DNA from 2 places in the Pseudoalteromonas sp. SR45-1 genome. Region 1 is predicted to be linked to the other one. Evidence: riboswitches for the same ligand, from Rfam matches in the RefSeq annotation. Region 1 holds a riboswitch; the other holds the start of a gene.
The links. Region 1 has a riboswitch for cobalamin ahead of H5089_RS03830 (TonB-dependent receptor domain-containing protein). Riboswitches for the same ligand answer to the same signal wherever they lie in the genome.
Positions count from the first base shown of each region.

Region 1 (15,370 bases):
CAAGAAATGGGAAAAGCAAAAAAGCTTTATGACGAAGCAAAAACACTGCAAATAAAAGCATTTAAAGATATAAAAGCTGGCCGTGATATAGATATAGGGCCGTTTAGAGAACTGGCAAGTGGCTTTATGGATTCTGTTTTTAGAAATCAAGATGCCCTAGCCTGCCTTACCCAAATGCGCCAAAAAGATGCCTACCTACTTGAGCACTCAATTAATGTATCAATATTAATGGGTATTTTTGCAAAACACTTAAATATAGAGAAAGACACTATTGTTGAGCTGACTACCGGCGCACTATTACACGACATTGGTAAAATAAAAATCCCTGATGAAGTGCTAAACAAACCTGGCCGCTTTACAGACGACGAATTTAAAATAATGAAAATGCATTCGCTTTTCAGTAAAGAGATATTAGAAGACTCTGGCTTAACAGGAATCGCTGTAGATATTGCAGGTATGCACCACGAAAGACTCGATGGTAAAGGCTACCCGTTTGGTAAAAAAGGTGACGAGATAAGTCAGTATGTGCGTATGGCGTCAATTGTAGATGTTTATGATGCACTTACCGCAGAACGTGTTTATAAAGCAGGCATGGAGCCAATAAAGGCGTTTAAAATATTAAAAGACGGGTGCCCTGATAGCTTTGATCCTGTGCTGCTTAATAAATTTATTCAATGTATTGGCATCCATCCGGTAGGAACGCTTGTAAGGTTATCGAGTCAAAGAGTGGGTTTGGTCACCGAGAGTAATCCGGGGGCACCACTAAAACCTGTCGTTAAAACATTTTACAGCGCTAAGCATAGCCGCTACACCGAAGTAAAAGATATTGATTTATCTAATAAAAAAACTGTAGACACTCTTGAGTCAGCGATTAAACCTAAAGAATATAACATTGATTTAGAACGCTTTTATAAAAATTCAATATTATCCTAAGCACTATTGAGAGCTCAATATTCTACCGAGCTCTCAACATGATAACTAAGCGCTTACTGCGGCCAGTCTTGCAAAGCTTTTAAGCTAAACTCATAACCATCAAAATCTAGCACACTTTGCTCAGGTGTAATTTCTGTGACTGTTAGAGCTCCTATGCTTTCTCCTTCGTGTAATTCTCGGCCATTTAGCTTGATCCAACGTTTATCAGCACTCGATGAATATATATGCGCTTGATATTTAATACTAGGTAACATTGATTGCAAACCATCAGGTAATAACTCAACAGGCTCAACACGTGATGACGTTTTTGACGCTTGAGTAACTTCATAATCTTGGTTTTTTTCGACATCTTGTATAGCTTGCGCAAATGCATTTTTAAGAGTTTTAGGCACAGCATCAAGCTCAGGGTCACTCGTCTGTTGAGATTGGGTGCTGCCATTAATTGGCTTACCCAATACTTTATATTTACTCATATCAAGTTGAGCCGATGCGGTATTTTGATTTTGCCCAAATACCGCAGTGTTTTGTGCATTATTTGGATTGTAATTACTTTGTGGGTTAAACGCTGGCTGATTATAATTTTGAACAGGCATTACTTGTTGCATGTTTTGCTGATTATAACCTGCTGCGCTCGTGACCTGGCTCGACGGCATAGGAATATACTGACCATTTGGGGTTAATAACATTTGCTGTACACCATTGGGGGTTTGCACATGCACAAGTTGCCCTTCAATCGTTGCAGTATTTGTTGGAGCTACTTTAGCAGGCTCCAACTTAGCTACTTTAGCAGACTCCAACTTAGCTACTTGCTGTTTTTCGGCTTCAGTTTCAGCACCTTCCTCTTTAACTTCTTTGTTAGGCGATGATTTTTCGCTTTTCACCACCTTAATTACAGCGGGTTCCGCTGCGTTTAATAAAGTCGTACTTTGAAACCACTTTCCGGCGGTAAAGCCACCCGCTACCGCAATAAAAGCAGCTAAGCTTGTACCAAATACTAATGCTAATCGTCTATAACGCTTAAGTGCTTGCTGTTGCTTTAACTGCTCAGATTGTAAGTCGTACTGTTCAGCACTCATATCTGATTGCTGCGACTGCTTTAGCGCATCTAATAAATAAGACATAACTTACCTAACTATAAAATAAATGAAAGCCCAATGCCTACGGCAAATAAAGCAGCGAATGCAAGGCTATAGGGTACAAATGACGTTGCTTTGTTAGCTTCGTTAACCGGTGCTACAAAATCCATGGGTAATGACTCATGGGCTGATTTTTTTATTATATCGCTATCAACTATCAACTGCTGCTTTGCAAAAGTCCCAACTAAAGCACGCTCACATACCAAGTTCATTAATCGTGGCACACCGCCAGTTAATTGATGAACAGCTTGCATGGCATCCATCGAAAAGATTCCTTTATCACACCCTGCAATATGTAACCGATGCTTTATGTAAGCGACTGTTTGGCCTTGCGTAAGTGGTAATAAATGGTAACGAGCCGTTATCCTTTGGGCAAGTTGCCTTAATTCGTTGCGCTTCAAAAGGTCTTGCAGCTCAGGTTGACCAACCAATACTATTTGTAATAATTTTTTATGATCGGTTTCTATATTTGTCAGCAAACGTAATTGCTCAAGCACGTTAGGGGCAAGTAATTGTGCTTCGTCAATAATAAGTATAGTGTGCCCGCCCGATTTATTATTAGTCTCTAAATGCTTTTTTATAATATCGGTAAGACTTTTAAGCGTCGCATTATGAACATCGTAACTAATATTGAGCTCATCACAAATACTGGCTAATAACTCCAGCTCTGAAAGCGCTGGATTATGGATCATCGCTACTTGAGTGTTTTCAGGAAGCTGCTCTAACATACTGCGGGTAATTGTAGTTTTACCTGTACCTACTTCACCTGTTAATAATACAAAACCACCGTCTTCACCTAATCCATAGGTAAGGTGTGCTAAGGCTTCTTTATGTCGTTCACTTAAAAATAAGTAATGAGGGTTGGGCGAAATCGAAAAAGGTTTTTCGTTCAGGCCAAAATAGCTTAAATACACCGTGATGTTCCTTCGTAATTAAATCACGGCCTATAATGGCAAAAAAATGCGCTGAGTGACAACGTTGTAAGCGCTTTATTATTGAAATAACGTAAATTTATGTAAAACAAAAAAAGTGCAGCTGTTTTAAGGCTGCACTTTTGTCTGTCTAATCTTAGTATGCATTTTACTCTTCGTAGCGCACTAACCGTAAATACACATTACTGGTTTTAGCATGTAAGCTATTCAACCCGCTATCAAATTGATAAACCCACGCTGAGCTCATCGTGCTTATACCCGATGTATTTGACCAATAGTTTTGAAGCTTAGTGCCCAAAAATACGTCTTCATTAATACTCGGCTCTGTGCAACTGTGCTCTAAAATACTCGCCAATTCTTTAATGTTAGGCATTTGCCAATCATCGTAATCTGCGGTTGTATCATTTTTAGCACCGCGTAGTGCCTCTTGCCAAGTAAGAGAAGGTGTTGAGCCTTCACAAAGTTGTGTCTCTGTATTATAAGTTTGCCCATAACTACAGCGTTGCCACATAAGGCCTGTTTCACTATCAGACACTGTGCCATCTACATTTATGGTAAATCTATCTGTCGGTGTTGTGGTATCTGCACCGTCGTAGCACGTTTGCGCCGCTGCAATATTAAAGCTCAAGCTTATAGTTGCCAGTGCATAGAGTAATTTTAATTTCATTATTTTCTCCTAACGACTTCTAACTAAACGTACATAAGCAGTATTTTCTTTTGGATAAGCAAGGTCGTTACCATCACTCATATCAATGATATACGCTTGAGATAAACTGGTACCATCAGCTGCTGTTTGTGAGGTCCAGTAACGTAAATGGCTTAATGCACTTTCACTTGGCATATTAGGAAAAAATGCCTCATCAATTAATATGCTTTGCCCTTGTTTACCGTAATCAATTAAGCCCAAAAGCTCTGTATAAGTAGGTAATCGCCAGTTAGTACCACCACAAAAATCTAAATCATTAACTTCGTTTATATAACTTTGTACTCCACAACTTGTATTGTCCGGACACGTTGAATTGGCTGTACTGGTATCGGTAAAAGTCGTATTCCCTACATCCCAAAAGTAATGATTTTGACCATCACGTAGCGAAGTATTTGGTACCGTGCCAGATGCCACACTTTTCACCTCCCATACAAGCCCAGTAACATTATCGCGTATACAGGTAAAGTCACTACTATCATCACCAACTTCATCAGCAAACTGATTAAGTTTAGTGTAATCAAACGCTAAATTACCTTTGCCAACTTTATCTAAGCGGTTTGCATAGCTATCGCGTCCAAGCTCTGCATCTTGCGCTGGAAAGTCATCACTCTCACAATTAATACGTTGAGTATTGTTATAACACTCACCAACACCACTATCGTTGATGAATCCAAGTGCTTTGGGTGATACATCAACAAATAAGGAGTCTGTATCTGTGCGTCCTTTTGAGTCGGTTACCGTGACTTCAAAGCTCAATGTAGACTCAGTATCAACATCTGAGGCAAAAAATGTCGTTGTACATTGGTCGCTATTGCTTAATGTTTCGCTATTACCGGTAAGTTGTTGCCATTCACACTTATAGGTATCGGTAACTGTTTCGCTATTTGTAGCATCAAGCGTTACTTGCTCAAACTCTTCGACATTTTGATCAGCGCCTGCATTTGCATCCACTAACTCATTTGTTTTGTTGAGTGTCATTGAATATTGAGTGCTCGCCTCGCCACCTTCATCATCAGTGACAGTTAGCTGCCAAGATAAATTCACGTTACTTTCAAGTAATGGATGAGAAAAACTAAGAGTTGATTCATTAAAACTCTCAATATCTAAATCAGGACCCGATAGCAATTGCCACAAATAACTATCAATTTGGCCATTATCATCAGGATCGCTCGACTCTAGGGCACTCAAAGTCACTGTATCTTTGTATACAGAGGGAAGTGTTTCAGGAGATGTTTGTGTAACAACAGCAAGAGGTAGTTGGTTATTAGAGCTCACTGAAATAGAAATGTCGTCACTAACAGCGCTACTACCTGTACTTTGATAGCTCACTCTTAATATTATTTCACTATCAGTTTTTACGTCAGGTGCAGTAAGTGTTTGCTCAGCGCCTTCAAGGGGGAAACCTTCTATGCTTGGGCCACTAACTTGTTGCCATGAAAACGTACCATCAGCGGGGGAACCTTGTGCTGTGATGGTAAATTCAGATTTTTCGATAATTTGTAAATCGGCTCCAGCATTAACAGACGTTTCAACAACTGTATTATCGCTATCACCGCCACCGCCTCCACACGCACTCAGTAAACTACAAGAAATGAGGGGGATTAAAGCAAACGCTTTCATACGCAGCACCTTATTATGTCAAATAATTACTATAGTGTAATCACTAGCAATAAAGATGCCATTAAAGTACTACATATATGTGTCTTGATGAATACGTACAAACAACTTCGTACCGATTTTACTGTAATCTATTTTGTATTCACGCCCGTCTAGAGCTTGAATAAACAGCAACTGCTTTTCTTCGCCAAATACATCAGCGCTACTTACATAAACCATTTCTAAATAACGCTCTTTTGCATCACGGCGGTTTTTAGGTAATTCTTCTTTAAATGGCTCCAGACCATGTTGCGTTACTTTAATTCGAGGATGAATTTCAGAGTTTACAATCACTAAATCATGCTTTTTATCTTTATGTATTATGGTGTTTCGACCACTTTTTAAAAAGGCTCTCTCTTGACTCATTTTTCTTTCCTACAGTCGTAGCTTAATTACTAAGCTGCGACGCTATAAACTGACTAGGCTCGCGCTTCCACTTATTTAAGTTAGCACTAAATGCCCAAATATCTCTATCTAAAACGCTGGCAGGCAATAATAAATCGTAACCTGTTAGCTGCTGAAGGTGCTTAGTTCTATTAGCAAACATGGCTATAAGCCCAGTATAGCTTATCCCTTTATGGGATGTGTAATGTGTATCTTCTATTAACCATTCTGATGGGCAATTGCCATTTTTGCAATGTTTTTGAACGACTTGCATAAATAAATTACGCTGCTCTATTAATAATTTCCCTGCAATTCTAGGCGCTATGCTTGATAAAAAGTCGTCTATATCATTTACCTTAACGCCAACCGCATTTAATTCTAAATAGTCAAAGCCATCTTCTACTTTGGGTATTCCACTGTGATGAAAGTTACTATGAGGCATACACCAAGCTCCGTACTTGTGGCAATAAACGAGCTCAGATTCGCTTAATATAAGGCTATGGTATGGTTCTTGAGATTTTAAAAATCCAATAAAAATAGCCACAAGGCACAAGCTCACTAAAAATATTTCAAGTATGCTAATCTCACCCGGCCTCAGTAAATTAAATAACATAATAAAGACTAAGCCTATAGCACCTACAACAATCGCCTCAATTGCGTTTCGCGCGCCCTGTGCCCGAAACTTAATGACATTGTCAGATTTATCCATATTGGTAAAACACCATATAAAAAACAAACATAATAATGCCCCAAATTATGACCTTTCTTGTTGTTATACATAAGTTACAGCTAGTTTTAAATTTCATACATTACCGCTTTTTCCTCAACAAAATAGGAACAATGAATAAATCTTATTTACTTTTACGCTTAACGCACAAATTTATGAGATACATAACCGTCTTTTCACGGTCTTATTTCGTACAATACTTACAATTCATTTTCAGGTATGAAATCAATGTACTCAAGACAATCAGGTAAAGCACTTTTTCCATTTATTATTACGTTACTTCTAATATTTAGCGTTTATTTATATTTACCCGCTAGCCACGGCGAACAAGCCGATTCATCACAAATGTCTACCCAAGTAACGGCTCATACTGTTACCTCTGAGGAAAACGCAGTGATGATAGAGGCCATCGGTAGTGCACGTGCAAACCAAGCTATTTATATAAAAAGTGCGCAAAACGATTATGTCACAGATATATATTTTAAAGATGGCGACTTAGTCAGTAAAGGACAAAAATTAGTACAGTTACAAAGCCAACAAGAGCAACTTGCAGTTAAAGAACTCGGTATTAACTTACGTGAGGAAAAACGCCAGTTAGATCGCCTTACCGAACTTTCACGCTCGCAATCAACGGCAAAGTCATTACTTGAAGAACAATTATCTCGTGTTGATGCCACTGAAGCTCAACTAGAAAGCGCTAAAACAAAGTTAAATGAAATGACTATTACCGCGCCATTTTCAGGCCTGTTAGGTAAGCGTGAAATATCAGTTGGCGCCTACGTAAGCAACACAACAATAATCACCACACTTGATGATATTAGTATTATTAAAGTTGACTTCAAAGTACCTGAAAAATATTTAGCACAATTAAACATAGGTATGAAAGTACTTACCCAAAACGATGCCTACCCAGGGCAGACATTTAACGGCAAGGTAACGCATATTAGCTCGCGTATTGATTCGGTAACACGCAGTGTTGAAGTAACTGCAAGTTTTGCTAATAAATCAGGATTACTTCGCCCTGGTATGTTACTAAATACAGCACTTGAGCTAAGCAGTAACCAAGCTTTAATGGTGCCAGAAAAAGCGGTTATCCCTTTACAAGACAAACACTTTGTTTTTCAAATTCAAGACGGAGTAGCCAATAAGGTTGAAGTGCATGTTGCTGGCAGAAATAATGGCTGGGTTGCTATCGATGAAGGTTTAAATGATGGCGAGCAAATTGTTACTGAAGGGCTAATAAAAATTCGCTCTGGTAGTAAAGTAAGCGTAAAGGGGTAATACGTGAAAATTACTGATACTAGCGTTAAACGCCCCGTTTTTGCCATAGTAATTAATTTACTGCTTCTTACTTTTGGTCTGGTTGCATTTACTATGCTGCCACTTCGTGAGTACCCTGATATTGAAACACCAATAGTAAATATCAGCACTGAATACACAGGTGCTTCTGCCGAAATTATAGAAACAAAAATAACGCAAATAATAGAAAATCGAATTTCCGGTATTGAAGGCATTAAAAGTATAAACTCATCTAGTCGTAATGGGCGTTCAAACATTACCATTGAGTTTGATATTAACCGCGATATAGATGCCGCATCTAACGATGTACGCGAACGTGTAGCACGTGCACTTGATAGTTTACCCGATCAGGTACGCCCACCAGAAGTGTCTAAGTCAAATAGTGATGAAAGCCCAATCGCATGGTTTGTATTAAACAGCGAAACAATGGACTCGTTACAGCTCTCTGATTACGCACAGCGTTTTATTGTTGACCGTTTAGCCGTTGTAGATGGTGTATCTAACGTGCGTATTGGTGGTGAGCGCCAATACGCCATGAAAATTTGGCTAAACCGCCAAGCAATGGCTGCACGTGGCATTACCTCGAGCGATATTGAAAATACACTGCGTACAGAAAACGTTGAATTACCTGCCGGCGAAATAGAATCAATAGATCGCGACTTTACCGTGCGTACCGCACGTAGTTATAAAGATCAGCGCGATTTTAAAAACCTTGTTATTAAACGTGGTGAAGAAGGTTATTTAGTGCGTTTAGGTGAAGTTGCCGACGTAAAATTAGAAGCTGCCGATGACGAAAGCTTATTTCGTGGTAACGGGCGCAACATGATTGGCCTAGGAATTGTAAAACAAGCTAAAGCAAACACGCTTACCGTAGTAGATAACGCACGCAGTGAACTTGAAAAAATCAAACGTAACCTACCTGAAGGCACCACAATTCAAGACAGCTACGATTCGTCTGTATTTATTAAAGAATCAATTAGTGAAGTTTACAGCACACTTGCCATCTCTATGGGTTTAGTCGTACTCGTTATATTTTTGTTTTTAGGCAATATACGAGCAACGCTTATTCCTGCGGTTACCGTACCGGTCGCACTTGTTGGTAGCTTTATGTTTTTATTAGCAATGGGCTACTCAATCAACTTACTAACTTTACTTGCCTTAGTACTGGCTATTGGTTTAGTAGTAGATGATGCCATTGTAATGCTTGAAAACATTCACCGTCGTATTGAACTGGGTGAGCCGCCATTACTAGCTGCATATAGAGGTGCGCGTGAAGTTGGTTTTGCCATTGTCGCAACCACGCTTGTACTAATATCGGTGTTTGTGCCATTGGTGTTTATGGATGGCCGTATAGGGGCATTATTTACTGAGTTTGCAATGGCGGTAAGTGCTGCCGTATTTTTCTCAAGTGTTACAGCGCTGACTCTCGCACCAGCCTTGTGTTCTAAAGTACTTAAAGTATCAGACAAACCAAATAAATTTAGCCAATGGATGGACCGCCAGTTTACTAAAATTGAAGTAAGTTACCGTAATTCACTCTCCACCAACATAACCCGTAAATGGGGTTTAATGGTGAGCCTATTATTAGCGGGCTTTGTTAGTTACTCGTTGTTTTTACAAGTCCCCTCTGAGCTAACGCCAAAAGAAGACCGTGGCACGTTCTTTATTATGATGAGCGGCCCTGAGGGCGCAAGTTATGAAAATAATGCCGCTAATATGGCTAAAATTGAAGAACGCTTAATGCCTTACTCGCAAGCAGGTGAGCTAAGTCGCGTACTTGTTCGAGTACCTGGCTGGGGTGGCAGCGGCGGTGTTGCTATTGTTGGTATGGCCGATTGGGATAAACGCAAACGCTCAACATGGGAAGTAATGGACGAAATAAGCGGTAAAATGCAAGAAGTTACCGATGTTCGTGCATTTGCCATTATGCGCCGTGGTATTGGCGGTGGTGGTTCATCTCGCCCTATTGAGTTTGTATTGCAAGGTAATGATTATGCACAACTTGCCGATTGGCGTGACCGTATAATTAAGCGTGCCGAACAAAACCCAGGTTTAGTAAGAATCGATCATGATTATAAAGAAACCTTTCCGCAATTTTTAGTCAGCATAGATAAAAACAAGGCCGCTGATTTAGGCGTTTCAGTATCTGATGTAGGCCGTACACTTGAAACAATGCTTGGCCAGCGCCGTGTTACAACCTTTATTGACCGCGGTGAAGAATACGATGTAATTTTAAAAGGGACGAAAGAAGACTTTACTAACCCTACTGACATTTCAAATATATACCTTAAATCACGAAGCGGTGAACTAGTCCCACTTGATAGCCTTATCAGCTTAAAAGAAGAAGCAACCGCATCGCGCTTAAACCGATACAACCGTATGCGCGCAATTACATTAAGCGCCAACTTAGCCGACGGTTATACGCTTGAGCAAGCGCTTAACTTTTTAAACGAAGTAGCCGCGCAAGAAAACGATATAGATGGCGCCGTAGATTACAAAGGCGAGTCGCAGCTTTATTACGAAGGCGCATCAGCGATGACCTACGTATTTATACTTGCACTCACTGTTACCTTTTTAGTACTGGCAGCACAGTTTGAAAGCTTTATGCATCCGTTCGTCATCATGCTTACCGTACCACTTGGTTTAATGGGCGCTATGTTCGGACTTTGGGCTACAGGACTTACCTTAAATATTTACAGCCAAATAGGTATTGTCATGCTCATAGGGCTAAGTGCTAAAAACGGTATTTTGATTGTAGAATTTACTAACCAACTACGCGATAAAGGCGTTGAATTTAGTGAAGCTATTTTGCAAGCAGCAACTCAGCGTTTGCGCCCTATTATTATGACCTCGCTGACTACGGTTATGAGTTCGGTACCTTTAGTACTTGCTTCAGGTCCGGGCGCTGAAAGCCGTATGGTGATAGGTGTAGTCGTGTTTACTGGGGTTATTGTATCGACCCTACTAACTCTTTTTGTTGTACCTGCTGCATATTATGCACTTGCACGTAACACTCAATCACCTGAGTTTTTACAGCAAAAATTAGACAAACAAGCCGCTGAAAAACCTTTCGAAGAGATCTAGCCTCTTAATTGCGCCGTAACCTTGTTGTTGCGGCGCATACAATTTATGCTCGCCTTTAAACCCCATATACATTTTAGGAATACTTATGAGCTCAACAACGCAAGTAGCAACATTTGGTGGCGGCTGTTTTTGGTGTATAGATGCTGCATTTAGACGTGTAAATGGCGTACTAACCGTAAGCTCTGGCTACACCGGTGGTGAAACAAATAACCCAACATATGATTCTGTATGCTCAGGCACAACCGGTCACGCTGAGGTTGTTAAAATTGAATTTGACGCGACTGTAGTTAGCTTTGAAACACTCTTAGCAATGTTTTTCACACTGCATGATGCAACACAATTGAATCGCCAAGGTAACGATATAGGCACACAATATAGAAGTGTGGTTTACTATCACGATGAAGCTCAACTTAAGCAAACCAACGAAATGATAGCTCAACTGCAAAGCCATGTCGCTGAGCCAATTGTGACAGAAGTCAGCCCTGCCACTACGTATTATCCAGCAGAGCATTATCATCAAGATTACTATAACGAAAACCCACAGCAGGGTTACTGTAGTATTTTAATAGCACCTAAATTACATAAGTTTGAAACCGTATTTAAAGAGTTCTTAACTGACTAGCTAATTTGAGCAGTTAAATTGATTAGTTAAACTTAGCTAAACATTAAAAAGCCCGACATATGTCGGGCTTTTTAATATTAATAAATACCGTTAAAACTGGTAGCTTGCGCCTGCAAAAAAGCGACGCTCTGGCGTGTTGTAGTAATACACTTCACCCGTTGTAAAATCAGTGTTTGAATCAACAGCGTTATATTCTTTATCAAATAAGTTTTCTACACGAAGTGAAACTTCAATATGTTCATTTACTTGATAATTACCCGCTAGGTTCCAGAGTGTATAAGAGCCTAAGCGCGTCACAGCACCTTGTCGGTCGCTACGGTATTGCATGTCTAAGCTTGCATCAAAAGCACCAAACTGTTTTGCAAGTTCCCAGTTAAAAGTACGTTTAGCAACATTACGCAACTCTGCGCCCGTTTCTTCGTCTTCAGCGCTTAAATAAGCAAAGTTAAGGTTGCTATCAAAACCAAAAAACTGCTGAGATAAGCTAAATTCAACCCCTTCGTAACGTGCTTCATCGATATTAGCCAATGCAAAGTTTGCATCGTAATCAATCTTATCTTCTATATCGTTTCTAAATATTGCAATATCAACTTGCGCGATATCAAAATCTACACTCAAACCTAACTCACGGTTTACTGATTTTTCAGGTTGTAAATCAGGGTTACCATAAAGTGGATAATATAAATCGTTAAATGTAGGAGCTTTAAAGCCAGTACTTTGGCTTATACGAAATGTTGCATCTTCAGATAAATGATAACCTGCAGCGGCTGTATACGTTGTTTCGTCGCCAAATTGCTCATCATCATCTTGGCGAACAGTTAAATTAGCCAGTACTTTATCTGCATCATAGTAAGCACCTACAAACACAGCAAGTACATCGCGGCTGTCTTCAACAAATGGTTGCGAACTATGCGACACATCATCGTTGTACCAATTAATACCACCACTAATGTTAAGTTCATTAGATAACAGGTACTGGCCGTTATAATCAATTTGTGCGCGTTTAGTTATAAAGGTACTTGTTGTTGGCCCAACTGAAAAATCGACATATGTATTGTCTGAATCATCTGTTGAAAGCGCTAAATCAATACTATGCGTTTGGTTAGTGTAGTTTTTGCTCCAACCTGCAGAAAGTTGATAGTTTTTAAAGTCATCTCGTTCAATCGTACTATCTGCTGGGCTAAAGCTACTGTCGTAATCTGCATAACCTTCACTGTATTGGCCTAATAACTTAAAGTCGCCGTAATGTGCATCGGTGTAGTTTACTTTAAACCCAAGGTTTTTATTTTCATAGCCATCTTCATCAGGTGCTACGCCTTGCAGTACATCAAAGTTATCTGTTTTTTCAAAGCCTGCGTTAAATGCTGTTGTTATATCATCTGATTTTACAGAACCTGCAACTTGATAATTTTGATAAGAGTCAGAACCAAATGTAGCGCTTAGGGATAAGTTATCTGACTCACGCGTAATAATATTAATAACACCAGCGAGTGCATCAGAGCCATAAACAGCCGCGCGAGAGCCTTTAATAATTTCTATGCGTTCAATACTATTTAAAGGGACATTATTTAGTGCTTTTTGACCAAGTGTTGCTGAGCCTGTACGTACACCGTCAATTAAAATCAACGTATCGCCAGAGCCTGTACCACGAAGTGACACACCTGTATTTTGACCAAAACCACCGTTTGGATTAACTTGAAAACCCACTCGCGTGCTTAAAAGTGTAGGTAAATCGCGTACGTTACTAGCTTCTATTTCAGCACGTTCAATAACATTTACACTCGCTAAAACGTCGTTAATTGATTGCTCAAACTTATTAGCTGTAACGGTTATTTTTTCAATTGATTGCTCTGCACCAGACACAGAAAATGAAAGCGCAGCAGAAATTGCAACGCCTAGAGTTGTTTTGTTTAACATGAGATCCCCTACCTTTGCCCACCGCAAAGATTTAAGTAAGTAAGATTGCATCAAGGCCGGTCTCCGGACTCAGTAAGCACATAAAAACATGCAATACTCTACCGTTGCGGGGGCAGTGTTGGGCTTGTAGTCATCATGAAAACGCACCAACTTCCCGATTATCCTGCTAAAAAAATCATTACATGAAGTGGCTAGCAAGCACCTTGAAAATATGCCGTCATTGTGAGCATTTTGTTTACAAATGTCAATGGACGTCTATATAGCTAAAAGCTATTTCAGTTCAGTGCTGTATTATTATAGCTTGAAGGAATACCGTACTTATCAAGTAGCTTCTGAAGTTGCATTTGTGTAGTAGGTAAATTTAATATTTCATCCATTTTGCGACTAGATATTTTATTTGATTGTGAGTTAATCAAAAAATGTGTTTCATACACTGCATCTGGTACGTCACTCTTAAATAGTAAATCCATATTTAAGATATTCTGCTTTTTAAAATACTGATAAGCAATACTGTTTAAAACCCCGACTTCAGCGCGCCTTAATAGCAGCATTTTAACTACATTGAATTCATCGATTGTAAGGCTTACCTGGTGCTCTTCTCTCAAGTATTCGGCATTTGTATTAAATCCTGCAAATTGATACGAGTACCCTAAAACCCCAACTTTGGTTAATTTGTCCAGATTGTCAAAATAAGTTTGTTCTGATGCATTCTCTTTGAGTGTATAAAGCTCGTTTTTGGTGATGGTATAAAATTCAGTTTTTTCAATGTTTTTCTGCGTTGTTTTTGGCAGCCATTGCATTGCCATTAAAAATAAAACGTCGAAGTTATTTTTTTCAACAGACAAAGTAAGCCTTTTTACAGGTAAAGAAATAAGTATAAAGTTAAATTCCTCCTGTGCGTCGTTTAAAATATTAATAAACTCAGGAGCAAAGCCCTGCTTTTTTTGCGCGTTAATAATAATCGGAAAGTAGCCATCTTCGACCAATACATCAATATCAACTGGCTTTGATAAGCTTGGCTTGGTAAATATAAGCAAAACAAATAACAGAAATAATTGATGGGGTCTCATTTTAATACCTTCTAGAGTGAAATTTTTATTATATTCAATTAAATATAATAGCTTAAATATCAAAAGGTGGATTAATACATGCAGAACTACGAGAGGATAAGGTGGGAAAGTTGTAAAAAATTAAGTAGCTTTAATCTGTCTGCAAATATAGACAAATTAAAGCATTTTTATTAAAAACAGTTTATAAATTAGTCGCGAAAGTTTTTAAACTGAAAAGGCTGACCTAAATCGGCACTGCGTACTACCTGCATTGCCTCTTGAAGATCGTCACGCTTTTTACCTGTCACACGCACTTCTTCGCCTTGAATAGCGGCTTGTACTTTAACTTTTGAATCTTTAATGGCTTTAACCACTTTTTTGGCCATGTCTTTTTCGATACCTTGTTTTAACCCAACGTTACGAAATACATTTTTTCCTGCACGGCTAATATCTTGAAGTTCTAAACTAGCTACATCCATACCGCGCTTTGAAATTTTTCCCGCTAAAATATCGAACAACTGCATAACTTGAGAGTCAGCTTCTGCTTTAAGCTTAATTGTTTTATCGTTTAGCTCAATAGATGCATCAACGCCCCTAAAATCAAAGCGAGTCTCTAGTTCACGGTTTGCGTTATCAACCGCATTTTTAGCTTCGTTCATTTCTACTTCAGATACAATATCAAATGAAGGCATTAGTATACTCCTAACTATTTAATCTTAATTTTATGTGGCAATTATAACGCTAAAATTATAAATCTTTACATTTTTCTGCATCTTGTTCAGGTGCGATACTAAATTAGTTTGATATACTTGCGCCTCTTTTTTAAGCGATTTTAGGATTTGTCGTGACAAGGCGTGTTTATCAAGCAGTTTTTTTAATCAGCATAGTGGCTTTCACCTTTTTATTTGCTAAAGAAATAAAAGGT
Region 1 covers NZ_JACJDR010000002.1:304,370-319,739, reverse strand. The annotation lists gene H5089_RS03880 (HD-GYP domain-containing protein) at 1-933, shown strand, start outside; gene H5089_RS03875 (general secretion pathway protein GspB) at 987-2,054, opposite strand; gene H5089_RS03870 (ExeA family protein) at 2,066-2,983, opposite strand; gene H5089_RS03865 (DUF1566 domain-containing protein) at 3,150-3,668, opposite strand; gene H5089_RS03860 (DUF1566 domain-containing protein) at 3,678-5,327, opposite strand; gene H5089_RS03855 (hypothetical protein) at 5,397-5,729, opposite strand; gene H5089_RS03850 (DUF2982 domain-containing protein) at 5,752-6,456, opposite strand; gene H5089_RS03845 (efflux RND transporter periplasmic adaptor subunit) at 6,703-7,755, shown strand; gene H5089_RS03840 (efflux RND transporter permease subunit) at 7,759-10,857, shown strand; gene msrA (peptide-methionine (S)-S-oxide reductase MsrA) at 10,943-11,479, shown strand; gene H5089_RS03830 (TonB-dependent receptor domain-containing protein) at 11,570-13,396, opposite strand; cobalamin riboswitch at 13,433-13,617, opposite strand; gene H5089_RS03825 (hypothetical protein) at 13,672-14,466, opposite strand; gene H5089_RS03820 (YajQ family cyclic di-GMP-binding protein) at 14,655-15,137, opposite strand; gene H5089_RS03815 (VanZ family protein) at 15,290-15,370, shown strand, end outside.

Region 2 (15,370 bases), on a different contig from region 1:
TCTAAAGTACGAATTGGGAAAGGAATACTAATATCAGCTTCGTCTAATGCTTGCTTAACGGCAACAACACCTTTGTGGCGTACCGTCATAAAGTCAGGCTCGCCTGGGTATTTAATCCAAAACCACACCAGTAAGTTAATGCTGCTGTCGCCAAAACCTTCAGCGTATACAGCGGTTTCGTCTTTACGTATTACAAAGTCAAATTCGTTAATCTTATCGACTATAACGTCTTTTGCTTTTTCTATGTCGTCGCCATACGAAATACCTACGGGTACTTCTATACGTCTTATACCTAGCGTGGTGTAATTTTTTAGTACATTTCTAAATAAGACTTTGTTTGGTACAAGTATTAGTTGCCCGTAAAAGCTCTCTATTAGCGTGTTACGTAGGTTTATAGAATGCACCGAACCAAACACATCATCGGTTTCTATTACATCACCTGTTTTAAATGGCTTACGTACACCCATTGCTATACCTGCAATTAGGTTTTCGGTCATGTCTTGAAACGCAAAACCAATGGCTAAACCCACAATACCCGCACCAGCAAGTAGCGAAGTAACAGTGCCTTTTAAGCCAACAAAATCGAGCGCTATAAATAAACCTATGCACAACACAATAACTTTAAATATTGACGCCATTAAGTCGGCAATTTGCGTTGAATCGAGAGAGCGGCGCAACACGTTTTTCATCAGCTTGCCAGCAAAGCGCGCCAATATTGAAAATACTATGGCAATTACAATTGCCACTATAAAATTAGGGATATGGCTGATAACAACATCAAACCACCCTCCGAGCTTTTCCTCTATTAGTTTTTCGGCTTCGCCAACTGACGGAATACTGATCATTTTGTTTGCACCTATTTAATTAATAATCTCATTAATATTAGATATAGTTGCAAATATAACGCCAGTATCAAAAAAGCCATGCAATGCATGGCTTTTCAATTGTTTATTTAAGCTTATGACCTAATTTTGTTCGTCGCGCATAAATACCGGCTCAAGCTCTTTAACTGTTGCCTCAGGGCTAAAGTAATAACCCGCCACAGTAAACTCTTTAAGCTGACTTAATTGCGTTACTTTATTTTCGATAATGTAGCGCGCCATCATGCCGCGTGCTTTTTTAGCGTAAAAGCTAATTACCTTATATTGACCGTTTTTACAGTCTTTAAAGTGTGGGGTAATAATTTGTGCATTTAATGCTTTTTTATCTAGCGCTTTAAAGTACTCGTTTGAAGCAAGGTTAACTAAGTATTGCGCGTCTTGTGCTTTTAATACGTCGTTTAGTTTGTTCGCTATTACGCTGCCCCAAAACTCGTATAAGTTTTTGCCACGCGAGTTTTCAAGCTTGGTGCCCATTTCAAGACGGTAAGCTTGCATTAAATCAAGTGGTTTTAATAAGCCGTATAAACCCGAGAGAATACGCAAATGGTTTTGTGCGTAATCAAGCTCGCTAGCTTTAAGCGTGCTTGCATCTAAACCGCCGTATACATCGCCATTAAAGGCAAGCACTGCTTGTTTAGCATTACTTTGTGTAAACGGCTGTGCCCACTCACTAAAGCGTGCTGCGTTAAGCCCAGATAGCTTATCGCTAATTTTCATTAAACTGCCAATTTGCGCTGGTGTTAGTTCACGGCATACTTTCATGAGCTCTTCGCTGTGCTCTAGTAATTCAGGCTGAGTGAACTTGTCTGTTGCGGGTGGCGTTTCGTAATCAAGATTTTTTGCAGGTGAAATAACAGTGATCATAGTTAGCTATTGACTTGTAATTTATTTAGTGTCAATTTCAACATTAAATGAAACGAAAAGCACGTTTTGTTTAAATAAATCCTCTCTTAATAACCCATGCATTGCCGTTTTTCTATTGATAAGGACATAAGACCTATCAAGCATTGTCACACTGTTGCAGTATGGATTGTATATATTAAGAGTGATTAGATTTTTCTTTTAACTTGCTTGGAATGAGGAAAGCAAATGACTTCAGCTCTACAAAGGCTAAAACAACATTCATCTATCGTAGCCGACACTGGTGATATTGAAGCTATTAAAAAGCATCAACCAGAAGATGCAACTACAAACCCGTCGCTTTTATTAAAAGCGAGCGAGATTGAAGCATATAAGCCTTACCTAGATAAAGCTTGGAGCTATGCAAAAGAAACCGAGCAAGAGCCAGCTAAACAGCTTGAACTAGCATGTGATTACTTTGCCGTGTTACTTGGTAAAGAAATTAGTGAGATTGTACCTGGTTATATTTCTACTGAAGTAGATGCACGCCTTTCGTTTAATACGCAAGCGACTATTGATAAAGCACATACCCTACTTAGCCTTTACGAAAAAGAAGGTGTAAGCAAAGATAAAATTTTAATCAAAGTAGCGTCTACGTGGGAAGGCATTAAAGCCGCTGAGCAGCTAGAAAAAGAAGGTACTAAATGTAACCTTACTTTACTATTTAGCGATGCCCAAGCTCGCGCATGTGCCGATGCAAACGTATTTCTAATTTCGCCATTTGTTGGTCGTATTTTAGATTGGCATGTTGCTAACGGTATGGAAAAACCAACCGATCCGCTACAAGATCCAGGTGTTCAGTCTGTACGCAGCATTTTTGAATTTTACAAACGCCATGATTACAAAACAGTTGTGATGGGTGCAAGTTTCCGTAATACAGGCGAAATTATTGCTCTTACTGGTTGCGACAAGCTAACTATTAGCCCTAATCTTTTAGAAGATTTAGGTAACCTTGAAGGCGCACAGGAATACTTGCTAGAAACAGATATTCCTAAAGAGCCAAAACCAGAGCCACTTACAGAAGCGCAGTTCCGTTGGTTACATAACCAAGATGCTATGGCTACTGAAAAACTAGCTGAAGGTATTCGCTCTTTTGCTGATGCACAAGAACAACTAGAAGCGCGTTTTAAAGCAATGTAATTTGCTATAATCGTGTTTTAGAAAACGTCGCAATAGCGGCGTTTTTTTATGCCTAAAATAGGCTACTTCTCTATTTAACCTTCATATAATCTTCGTATAAACCTTCATCAATTAATCACACTTATGTAACATAACTGTCACTTTTTTATTCTATTTTAACTAGGCCTGTGGTATAGGTATTCTTGAGGTCAATAAAATCAATAGGAGAAGTTCATGGATAGCCTAAACGATATATTAGAGATATTAGAAGGACCAGATACAACAAGAAAAACCTCTCAGAAAAATAAAAAAAGAAAATGGCGTGAAATAGAAGCAATAAAAGACAAACAGCGCCTACGTAAAGAACTACAAGAACTAGACTACTTTACAGACAGTATTGCAATTGATGAGCTCGATTTTTAATTCAATACGCCCCAACTAAACAAAAAGGCTTCCAGAATCTGGAAGCCTTTTTTAATGGTTTAAACAATTTGAGTTCTTTAGAATAAATTAGATTTGCCAGTTAATTGGCTTATTTTTTTTGGCTTGCAATAACTCATTCGTTTGTGAGAAATGCTTACAACCAAAAAAGCCTCTATGCGCCGAAAGCGGCGATGGGTGCGGCCCTTTTAAAATATGATGGCGAGCGCTATCTATGTCTTTACCTTTTTTTTGTGCATGTGCCCCCCATAAAATAAATACCACACCTTCGCAGTGCTTATTAATATGGGCAATTACATTATCGGTAAATAGCTCCCATCCTAAATGCTTATGTGAATGCGCTTGCCCTTGCTCAACGGTCAATACTGTATTGAGTAAAAACACGCCCTGATCTGCCCAGCTTTGCAGGTAACCATGCTCAGGAATAATAAACCCGCTGATATCGACAGCTAACTCTTTGTACATATTTTTAAGCGACGGTGGCAGTTTTTTTACATCAGGCAATACCGAAAAACACAAGCCATGCGCTTGCCCTTCCCCGTGGTATGGGTCTTGTCCTAAAATTACGACGCGGATGTCATTAAGTGCGGTGGCATCAAAAGCACTAAATACTTGAGCTTCAGGCGGGTAAACAGCAACACCTTCATTGCGGCGATTAGCCACATACTCTAACGTTTGCTGTATGTAAGGTTGCTGTAATTCACTTTCTAAAAATGTAGCCCAATTGCTCATTGCGTACTCTTAATCTGTTTACGTGATGCGTCTATTTTAACACACATATCCGCGAGTCCATCTAGCATGCGCGGGGTAAAACGATGTAATAAATCGGCATTTACGCTAATAAATTGATCATTTTTAACTGCTGGTACTTCTGGCCACTTTTGCCAATTAACAACCGGCTGTGGTGTTTTTGATTTTTCATCAGGGATAATAATAACTTGTGGCTTAGTAACAATAACATTTTCGATACTAATTTGCGGGTAATCTGTAACGCTCTGTGCAAATACATTGCTTACATGGCATGTTTCAATCAGCTGATTTATCCATGTGTTTTTACCTACCGTCATCATAGGCTCAGCCCATAACTGATAAAATCCGGTAATATTTTTTTTATCTTGCTGGCTTTTAATAATCGCGTTTAGTTTTTGTGTAAATGCATTTGCCGCTTGCTGGCTTTGCTCAATATTCCCTGTAAATTCACCAAAAGTAAGTAACTCGTCGGCTACACCAGCGATTGTGACGGGGTTACTCAAATACACTTTTATACCTAAACGCTCTATTTGGGCTAAATCTTCGCTTTGATTTCCGCTTTTCCACGCAATAACTAAGTCGGGTTTAAGCGCTAACACTTTTTCAAGCGAGATGCCGTAATAACCCCCTATGCGCTCAATACTTTGGGCTTCACTTGGGTAGTCGGCGTAATCAACCGTGCCCACAATATTATCGCCCGCCTCTATGGCAAATAGGTTTTCGACAATGTGCGGTGCAAGCGCGATTATTCGCAGTTTTTTAGAATCATTAGCCAGCTCTGCAAGTGCACTGCCCGATACACAAAAAAGCAGCACCCCAATAGAAAACGCTTTAAACATTAGTAATCAAACCCTTCGAGCGCTTTTATGCCTGAGTCGAATGCGTGTTTTACATTACGCACTTCACTTACTGTGTCGGCAAGGTCGGTTAAAGTACGATGCGCTGCACGCCCTGTAATAATAACTGACTGCATGGGTGGGCGGTTATTAAGCGCTGTTACTACTTCATCTAAATCAACATAGCCGTATGTCACCATATACGTAAGCTCATCGAGTAATACTAAATCAATACTGCTATCAGCAAGCATGCGTTTTGACTCTTGCCATGTTGCTTGGGCGGCTGCAGTATCGGCTTCTTTATTTTGTGTATCCCAAGTAAAACCGGTGTTCATTACAACAAACTCAACACCTGCACTTTGTAATAAATTACGCTCGCCACATTCCCACGTACCTTTAATATATTGGCAAACGGCTGCTTTTTTACCATGTCCAACGCAGCGTGCTACAACGCCAAAGCCTGAGGTTGATTTACCTTTACCATTACCGGTAATTACCTGAAAAATACCTTTTACATCTTGTGCGGCGGCAACACGTGCATCCACTTGTTCTTTTACTTTTTGTTGGCGCTGCTTATGCTTATCGTTGTTTTGTTCAGTCATTATTGTGCCCTTCATAAATCGAGATAATTTGCTGTATGTTTAAATGCGTTTCGCACATGGTTGCTAATCGTTCTAACTGCTGCTCGCGGTGAGCGGCAATACTAATTGGGTTAATTGAGGCGCTTGGTTTTACCCATTTTAAAATTTGCGATGTAGCATCGGCTTCATCAAATAAGCCATGTAAATAAGTGCCCGCAATGGCGTTATCATCGCTAATAAAGCCATCAAACGTAAAGCCATGTGGGTGGCTTTCATCAAAGGTTAAAAATGGCTTATTAAGCGCTGCACCTTGGCTAATCCCTGCATGAATTTCGTAACCACTACAGGGTGTTGATTGGTTATTTAAAAGCAGTGTAGCGGTTATTTTAGTTAATACTTTTTGTGTTGTTAGCGTGGTTTCAAAATCGCACAGAGCAAGCCCATTTACTTGCTTTAATGATGACTCAATACCCTCGGGATCGTTGAGCGTATTGCCCAGCATTTGCATGCCGCCACAAATACCAAGTACTTTACCACCATAGCGTAAGTGGCGCTTAATTTGAGTGTCCCAGCCTTCATTTTTCAAAAAACTTAAATCACCCAGCACATTTTTACTGCCTGGGAGAATTATCAGATCAACGTCTGGGATCGTTTGCGTATGGCGCACATAATTTATATTAATGTTTGGGTGCAAACGCAGTGCATCAAAATCGGTGTGGTTACTAATGTGGGGTACAAGCAGCACTGCAATATTAATTGTGGCGTTAGTTACGTTATTATCAATTGCGACGGCGTCTTCAGCATCAAGCGCAAGGTCGTGTAAATAAGGTAATACGCCAAGTACGGGTTTGTTTGTGTATTCTTCAAGCCAATCAAGCCCGCCTTGCAGCAAACCTATATCGCCTCTAAAGCGGTTTATAACAAAACCCTTTACGCGCGCTTGTTCTGACTCGCTTAACAACGCAAGCGTACCTACCAAGTGTGCAAATACGCCGCCTTTATCAATATCAGCAATTATAATTACTGGGCAATCTACCTCTTCGGCGTAGCCCATGTTAGCAATATCGTTTTCACGCAGATTTATTTCAGCAGGGCTCCCAGCCCCTTCAACAAGGAGTAATTCAAAGCGTTTAGCTAAGCGGTTATGTGAAGTAATTACTGCATCCATCGCCACTTTTTTATAGTCGTGATATTTGCCCGCTTCCATATTACTAATGGCTCTTCCGTGAATAATCACTTGTGCGCCCGTGTCGCTATTAGGCTTAAGTAATATAGGGTTAAAGTCTATTTCTGGCTCTACTTTAGCTGCTATTGCTTGCAAAGCTTGCGCACGACCAATTTCGCCGCCATCTTTTGTTACTGCGCTATTAAGTGCCATATTTTGTGGTTTAAAAGGCGCAACCTTTACCCCTCGCTTAGCAAACACCCTGCAAAGGGCAGCAACTAAAGTGCTTTTACCAGCATCTGATGTAGTGCCTTGCACCATTAAGGTTTTCATGGAATTACACCCTTCGCTTTCTAAAAAACAATAAACTCAAAAAGAACACGCTACCAATAGCTGCAGTAATAACACCTACGGGCAGTTCTTGGTTTTTCAGCAATGAGCGCGAAAGTACATCAACCCACACCATAAATGTACCGCCCACCAAGCTGGTTACCAGTAAGCCAGCGATGGTGCCTTGGGATATAAAAAAGCGCACAATATGCGGCACCATTAATCCTACAAACCCAATACCACCACACATAGCCACCAGCACAGCGGTAATTAATGAGCTCAACACCAGCATAAGTATTCTAAAGCGCTGAACCCTAACACCTAATGTAATTGCGCTTTCATCGCCAAGTAACATAGCATTTAGCTGCCTTCTAAAGCTCAGCATTACAAACGTACACAATGTGATTACCAATAAAGGCAAACTAAGCGTAGCCCACTGTGCACGAGCAAAGCTGCCCAGTGTCCAAAATAAAATAGCGGCTACCGCCTGAGGATCGCTCCAATAAAGTAACAAGCTGGTAAATGCACTAAATAAAAACGACAGAGCAACACCAGCTAATAGCATTGATTCTACCTGTGCACTTTGCTGCCTACCTGCAATAAGTATTAATAAACTCATGGCAAGTAAGCTACCTAATAACGCTGCTGCCGATAACATAAAACCTGCGCTAATACCTGCTAATGCCATAAGTAACACCACGCCAAATGAGGCACCCGACGATATACCAAATAAGTAAGGATCGGCTAAAGGGTTACGCGTTACCGTTTGTAAAATAAGCCCCGCAATTGCTAAGCCAGAGCCGGCTAAAAAGGCGAGTAATGTGCGTGGCATTCTTAGTTCAAAAATAATACGCGAATTAAAAGACGCATCATTTGAGAGTAAAAAGCTATTAAATACATCTTGAAGTGAGGTCTCTGCTGCGCCAAAACTAAGTGCTGCAAATAAGCTAAATAAAGCAGCTGCAGCACTGATAAATAGCGCAAGTGATTGGCGAGTATTAACTGCGCTCATATTATTCGTAACCATAAAAGTAAGTGATATGAGGGATGCTATTTCCCGACTCCGATATTTGCGGGTGGTTATTTACTTGAGCGCAGACACCAAAAACGTCGCCTAGCATGTTTTCGGTTAATACCTCACTTGGCGTGCCTGTATGTGTAATTTCACCATTTTTAATAACCACTAGTTCATCGCACATTGCAGAAGCTAAGTTTAAATCGTGGAACGATGCAAACACCGTTACACCCAACGATTTAGCAAGCTCCATTACCTGTATTTGGTATTTAACATCTAAATGGCTAGTTGGTTCGTCCATTATTAACAACTGAGGTTGCTGAACTATGGCGCGGGCTATCAAGACACGTTGCTTTTCACCACCCGAAAGTGACTCAAAGCTTTGATCGATATGATCTGCCAACCCTACAGTGTTGATAGCTTGGGTAATTTTTTGTTTATCAATGTTAGTTACTGAGCTAAATAGCGATTTATGAGGCGTTAGCCCAAGTGCAATAACATCAAATACGCTTAAGTTAAATTGCGACGGGGTTTCTTGTAAAACAACCGCTACTTTTTTTGCGTACTCATCGCTTTTTAGCTGCCAAATATCGGTGCTGTTAAACTCTACAACGCCATCGCTGGGTTTATTAAAACGATATAAACAACGCAATAAGCTCGATTTACCTGCGCCATTGGGGCCAATTAAACCAACAAATTTACCTGTGGTTATTTTAAGGTTTATTTTTTTGAGGATCGTTTTATTGCCAATACCCCACGATACGTTTTTAACGTTTAGTAATGGTATATTTAATGGCGTTTGAGTGTGCAATAGTCAGTCCTAGACGGGATTAAACTCACTAAAAATGCGATAAAAATACTAATGCACTACAAGAAAAAATGAGTAAACCCGCTCGTTAAAAGAATTCATACCAATTGCATTAAATTAGTGATTTATTATAGCGACAAATAAATAGCTTAATAACAAGGCGGAAATTATGACATATACTTGTTCTATATGAATAATTTTTAACGAAGTTAGTAAGTTATTTAATTCGCTAGAAAGATCATGTTTTTAATAAAATTGGTATTATACCATTTGTATCTGACTTAAAGCTTTGCGCTAATTACAGTTGCGGGAACAGTCGAGGACTCGCACCTCATTCCAAATGAAGCTCTATTATGGGCGGCTAAGTAAATAATTTAAAGCAAAAAAAAACCGCACTCAAAAGAGCGCGGTTAAAAAGGGAGTGTTTTAACTAATTTAGCGAATAGTTAAAACTTGTATTCCATACCTAAGCCTACGTAGTCTTGGTCAACGTTGTTGTCCATGTCGAAGCTTGAGTAAAAGCCAAATACTTTAATGTTTTTATTTAATTTGTGATCAAGACCAACTGATATTGCTGACTTATCGTCGCTGTCGTCAAAGTCCATGTCTTGGTATTGTACTTTAAATGTGTTGTTACCCATGCTGTAAGCTGCATTTAATAGATAACCATCCGCTTCTGCGCTGCCGTCAACTTTTTCTTGTGTTTGGTACATTGCACCTAACTTAAAGTTTTCAACTTTACCTTGGATTGACGCGCGTACTACATCGTAGCCATTTACTTCACTATCGGCTGCGATAGAGGCATATACTGCGCTCTTTTTAAGTGCCACGTCACCGTAAGTAACCGCCATTGAGTAACCGTTATCAGCGTCTACATCATCTTCAGCTACAAAAGTAGCAAGTACTTTAAAACCTTCGTATGAGTTTGATGAATAACTAACAGTATTCCCTAAACGGTTTTCACCTTTAAATACATTTTTAATATCGCCTTCAAGGTCGTTAAACAAGTCTAACTTACCTTGAGATTGTTTAAGCGCAGTATCGTTACGACCAATAACCACTTGGCCAAACGCACCTTTTAAACCAACGTATTGGTTACGCGCAGAAATATTGTCGTCGTTATCGCCTTTTGAATCAGCATCAGACATATCAACTTGAAACTCAAACTTATATACCGCTTCTAAACTATCATTTATTTTTTCAGAACCTTTAACACCAAGACGAGATGCATTACTTTTTATCTCAGTAAAAGATCCTTCGCCGTCATCAGATGATTGCACTGTTACATTCGCTTTACCGTAAATGTCTACATCGGCAAGTGCATTAAAAGATAAACCACTTAATAGTGCTAAGCATAAGCTCGATTTTACAAATTTCATGTTATTTCCTTGGATAATCACAAAAGACTAATTTTTAAAACTGCTGCATTTTGTCACCGCTAAATGACAGTAATATTACAATGGAAATATTAATGTCTTTTTTTATTAATAAAAATGCATTAAATTTGAAATCAAAATAACATGAAAGCCTAATAAACGGCCGAACTTACTTACTTTTCTTTAATGACAAGCTTGGGGTCATTTGCGATAGTAAATTAACTAAGGTTTCTATTAACTCTTTTTGCTCGTTGTCTCTGTGATACGCTATAAACACGTCTCGCGAGGTATTTTCTACATCTTTAACATGAAACAGTTCACCTTTTTCTAAATGCCCTTCTACCAATACTTGAGGTATAAATGCACTGCCGCCACATTGCAGTATTAAATCAAGTGCAATACGTCCTGTGCTGGTTCTAAAATAAGGCGGTGTTTTACCGGTAAACTGACGCGCATGCCAAAGTGAGAAAGTAGTTCCCCAATCAACATATACATACTGATTATCAAAAAAGTTTTCGTTCGTTGCAGTGTCGTATCCGCTTACGGGAATGATTGGCAACTCACAGATTCGCTCTACCACTAGCTCGTCTACTTTTGGTGGATCAAACAATATTGCCAAATCAAGCGTGCGTTCTAATAACAGCCGAGTGCTTTCTTGTTGTGCTTTAACTTCTGCGACTAATGACACGCCCGGCATCGCTGATACAATATTTGTTATACCAAACTGTAAAAAAGCATCCCAAATATTGGGCGTTCCTGCTAAGCTAATTTGCTTATGCATATTATCGGCAAGCGCAACATCCACTTTGGCGCGTTGCATGCCCGTAATAATCATTTGTGCATGGGGTAATAAACGCTCGCCAGGTGCTGTAAGTTGAATGTTATTACGCTGGCGAATAAACAAATTAACACCAAGTCCTTGCTCTAATTGGCGAATTCTAAAGCTCACTGCAGACTGCGTAATATAAAGGTTTTCGGCCGCTTTACCAAAGTGACGCGTACGCACTACCTCAACAAATGTTTTTAATAAATCGATATCCAATTTTTTATCCTCACGATAAAAATAATTTGTTTAATAAATTGCCAAACTTGCATCATACTCCAGCTAATTACTAAGGTATGAGGATAAAGCTATGAGCAATAACATTTCATTACTACGCCAAGCATTTGTTAGCCAACGTCAATTTTATGATGATCAAAACTTTCCACGAGGCTTTAGCCGCAGCGGAAACTTCACCTTATTAGAAGCCAGCATACTTGAACAACACGGAGTTGTTTTAAAAGGCTTATACAGTAAAACAATTGAGCCGCAAAACGAACACCAAGAACAGTTTGTAGCAGTCGTAACTGGCTCACAAGAACCTACCAACCCAATCGAACGAGCTTGGGTAAAATACTTAAAACTAACGACCTGCAAAACTAAGTTTCATACTTTATTTGGCCGTTCAAAAATGTCGAGCCCGGCGCCGATTAGCCAAGAGTATTATTCAGAAGCGGATAATCTGTAAGTATTTAAGTTATTTGCTTTTTTGCGTTTTAACAGTTACAACTTGTATAAGCAAATATTTTTGCAAAATATATATAGGGTTGTTCCGTGACGCGAAAAATACTAATAGTTGAAGATACACCTGCCATGGCGCGAGTGCAAAAGCACATCGCGCTTAAGGCTGGTTATGAAGTTGATATAGCTGAGTCATTAGCGCAAACAAAAGAGCTTATAAGTAAAAATAGCTATTTTTGCGCTGTAGTTGACTTTATATTACCTGATGCCCCATTAGGTGAGGCTGTACCTTGTACTATTAATGCAGACATTCCAACTATTGTAATGACGGGCAATATTGATAAAAAAACTCGCGACACTGTAGAAAAATACCCAATCATCGATTACATCATTAAAGAAAATAAACAAGCTTATCAGTACCTCGAAAAACAGTTACAGCGCCTGCCTCGCAACGAAAATGTAAAAGTACTCGTTGTTGACGACTCTAAATCGACCCGACGATACATTTGTAGTTTATTAGTGCGCCATAAGTATCAAATTATTGAAGCACAAGACGGACAAGAAGCGTTAAACCTGCTTGAAGCTTCACCTGATATTTCAGTTATTATTACTGATAATGAAATGCCCAATATGAATGGCGATGAACTATGTAGCGAGATTCGTCGCTTATATAGCAATGATGAAAAAGCTATTATTGGTATTTCGGGTTCTGACTCTGTAGGGCTTTCTAGTTTATTTTTAAAAAATGGCGCAAACGATTATTTGCACAAACCTTTTAATAGCGAAGAGTTTTACTGCAGGCTTAGTCAAAACGTCGATATGTTAGACCTTATAGCCACCATAAGGCGACAAGCCAACACGGATTATTTAACTAATTTACCAAATCGTCGTTACTTTTTTGAAGAAGCTGAAAAATCATTAAAGCAAATAAAACATATTAAAGGTGACGGTGCTTTAGCTATGCTTGATATTGATCACTTTAAATCAATTAACGATACATACGGACACGATGTTGGCGACGAAGTATTAAAAGGGCTCTCTATTTGCTTCAGTAAATACTTTAAAAAGCACTTAGTAGCGCGCTTAGGCGGTGAAGAGTTTGCAGTTTATTTTATAGATGCAGATAAACAAGAAGCCCTTAAACGCCTTGAAGGCTTTAGGTATTTTATAGAAATGAATAGCCAAGAGTTTAGTAAAGCTAAAATAAAATTCACCATTTCTATTGGCTTTGCAAACGGGCCTGTTTATCAAATTGATGAACTTTTAAAACAGGCCGACTTAAAGCTTTACGACGCTAAAGAATCTGGTCGTAATAAAGTAGTTAGTTAACCATTTTATTAGTTAATTATACTTCTGCGGCTGTAATAGCCGCTTTTTTACGTTTGCGTGATTGATGGTAAGAGTCCCAACTAAAAATAGCCAGTGCACTCCAAATACATGCAAATGTTACTACACGCTCTGCATCAAACACTTCACCATAAAACACCACAGCTAGTATAAACATTAAGCTTGGCCCAATGTATTGAAAAAAGCCAAGTGTAGTATATTGCAAACGCTTAGCTGCACCGGTAAAACACAGCAGTGGTAATGTAGTTACAATACCTGCACTAATCAGTAGTACATTAGTATGCCAATCATTAGCTGGCAGACTTGATGTTGCTGTAGGCACCATTAACCACCAATAAATAAGTGCGACAGGCAGTAATATAAGTGCTTCGAGTAAAATGCCAGGCAAGGCTTCAACCGGTAACTTTTTACGTAATAAACCATAAAGTGCAAATGATATAGCCAGTGAAAAGGCAACTACCGGAAACGAGCCAAAACTAATTAGCTGCAGCACTACACCGCTAAAGGCAAGGGCTACTGCTACGCCTTGGAACTTACGCAGGCGTTCGCCTAAAAAAAGCATACCCAGTAATACATTTAAAAGAGGATTTATGTAATAGCCCAAGCTTGCATCAAGCATGTGGTTATTATTTATAGCCCATATAAATAAACCCCAATTAAACCCAAGCAGTGCAGAGGTGATAACAAGCATAAGCAAAAGCTTAGGTTGAACGATAATGCGTTTAATTTTACCCCAATACCGTAAAACACTTACTACCAATACTAAAAACACAACCGACCAAATAACCCGATGCATTAAAATTTCAAAAGCAGAAACATGCTGAATCAACTTAAAGTATATTGGCGCAAGGCCCCACATTAAAAAAGCAAGACAAGCAAAAATAGCACCTTTACGCTGCTCAGTATCAATCGACATAATACACACTTAGTGATTTAAAAGGCCGCTAGTTTACTTGCCATACGCGTTTTATCCAACTAAATACGTGCCGGTTCCAAAAGCAATTTGAACAGACTGTTCGTTATGTAATTCCATTCTGCATACACATACTTTATTACCTGAACGAATAAGTGTTGCGCTGGCAGTAAAGCTCTCTCCTTTACCAGGGCGCAAATAATCAGTACGTAAGTCGATAGTCCCAAGCGTGGCTAATTTTGTTTGCACGCTTGTAATATCTAAATCGATGAGTTTATCAATTACACTTGCTGCAGCGAGCATACCGCCTACATTATCAAGTACGGCTGAAATAACACCACCATGGAGTATTTTTTGCGCAGGGTTACCAATTAGTACATCCTGCCACGGGAACGTAATTTTGGCCTGTTCAGGGCTTAACGACTCAACCGATATTTGTAAAAACTGGTTAAACGGCATGCCATTTACAAATAACGCGCCCACTTGTTCAATTAACATTTCTTTATTCATTATTATTCTCTATGTCAAAACAGGTAAGATGAGTAAAACATACATAGTGTAAAACTACGAGACTCCACTTAAATAATTTATCAAGTAACTCAGCTAAAGACATCTCACTAAAAAACCACTAAAATACCCGCCAATGAATACATCAACTCCACCTTCTAGCACCCTTGTGCGTAAACCCGAAACTGTCCTCAAACAAGTGTTTGGCTACAGTGAATTTCGCGACGGTCAAAAAGCAGTTATTGATGCCGCTATTAACGGTCAAGACTCGCTTGTATTGCTTCCTACTGGCGGCGGAAAATCGGTGTGCTACCAAATCCCTGCTTTAGTACTCGAAGGCGTAACCATTGTTATATCTCCGCTTATATCGCTAATGCAAGATCAGGTAACGCAACTGCAAGCTCTTGGGGTAAAAGCCGCTTACGTTAATAACAGCTTAGCACGAGAAGAACAGCAATTGGTGTATCAACAGCTTCATCAGGGGCAAATTAAGCTCTTATATGTGGCGCCTGAAAAAGTATTACAACACGAATTTTTAGAGCGTTTATCGCATTTAAATGTGAGTTTATTTGCTATTGACGAAGCGCACTGTGTGTCGCATTGGGGTCATGACTTTAGACCTCATTACTTTCGCTTAAACGAATTAAAGCAACGTTTTGCACATGTCCCAATGATGGCATTAACCGCCACCGCCGATAAAGCCACACGGTTTGATATAGTTGAGCAATTAAAACTACAACAGCCTTATATTCATACTGGCAGCTTTGATCGCCCCAATATTCGTTACACCATAGAAGAAAAATTTAAACCTATGGTGCAATTGCTTCGCTACCTAAAGGAGCAAAAAAGCCAAAGCGGTATCATTTATTGCACCAGCCGTAAACGCGTAGACGACATTGC
Region 2 covers NZ_JACJDR010000005.1:9,226-24,595, reverse strand. The annotation lists gene H5089_RS06650 (mechanosensitive ion channel family protein) at 1-845, opposite strand, end outside; gene yaaA (peroxide stress protein YaaA) at 966-1,745, opposite strand; gene tal (transaldolase) at 1,971-2,921, shown strand; gene H5089_RS06635 (DUF3545 family protein) at 3,135-3,323, shown strand; gene ung (uracil-DNA glycosylase) at 3,411-4,073, opposite strand; gene H5089_RS06625 (cobalamin-binding protein) at 4,070-4,930, opposite strand; gene cobO (cob(I)yrinic acid a,c-diamide adenosyltransferase) at 4,930-5,529, opposite strand; gene H5089_RS06615 (cobyric acid synthase) at 5,522-7,006, opposite strand; gene H5089_RS06610 (iron ABC transporter permease) at 7,011-8,015, opposite strand; gene H5089_RS06605 (ABC transporter ATP-binding protein) at 8,017-8,829, opposite strand; cobalamin riboswitch at 9,076-9,210, opposite strand; gene H5089_RS06600 (porin) at 9,273-10,205, opposite strand; gene H5089_RS06595 (LysR family transcriptional regulator) at 10,372-11,244, opposite strand; gene H5089_RS06590 (DUF413 domain-containing protein) at 11,336-11,710, shown strand; gene H5089_RS06585 (response regulator) at 11,797-13,032, shown strand; gene rarD (EamA family transporter RarD) at 13,049-13,966, opposite strand; gene H5089_RS06575 (thioesterase family protein) at 14,018-14,473, opposite strand; gene recQ (DNA helicase RecQ) at 14,607-15,370, shown strand, end outside.
Region 2: linked by a shared signal. The riboswitch ahead of H5089_RS06605 (ABC transporter ATP-binding protein) and the one ahead of H5089_RS03830 (TonB-dependent receptor domain-containing protein) in region 1 are both predicted to bind cobalamin.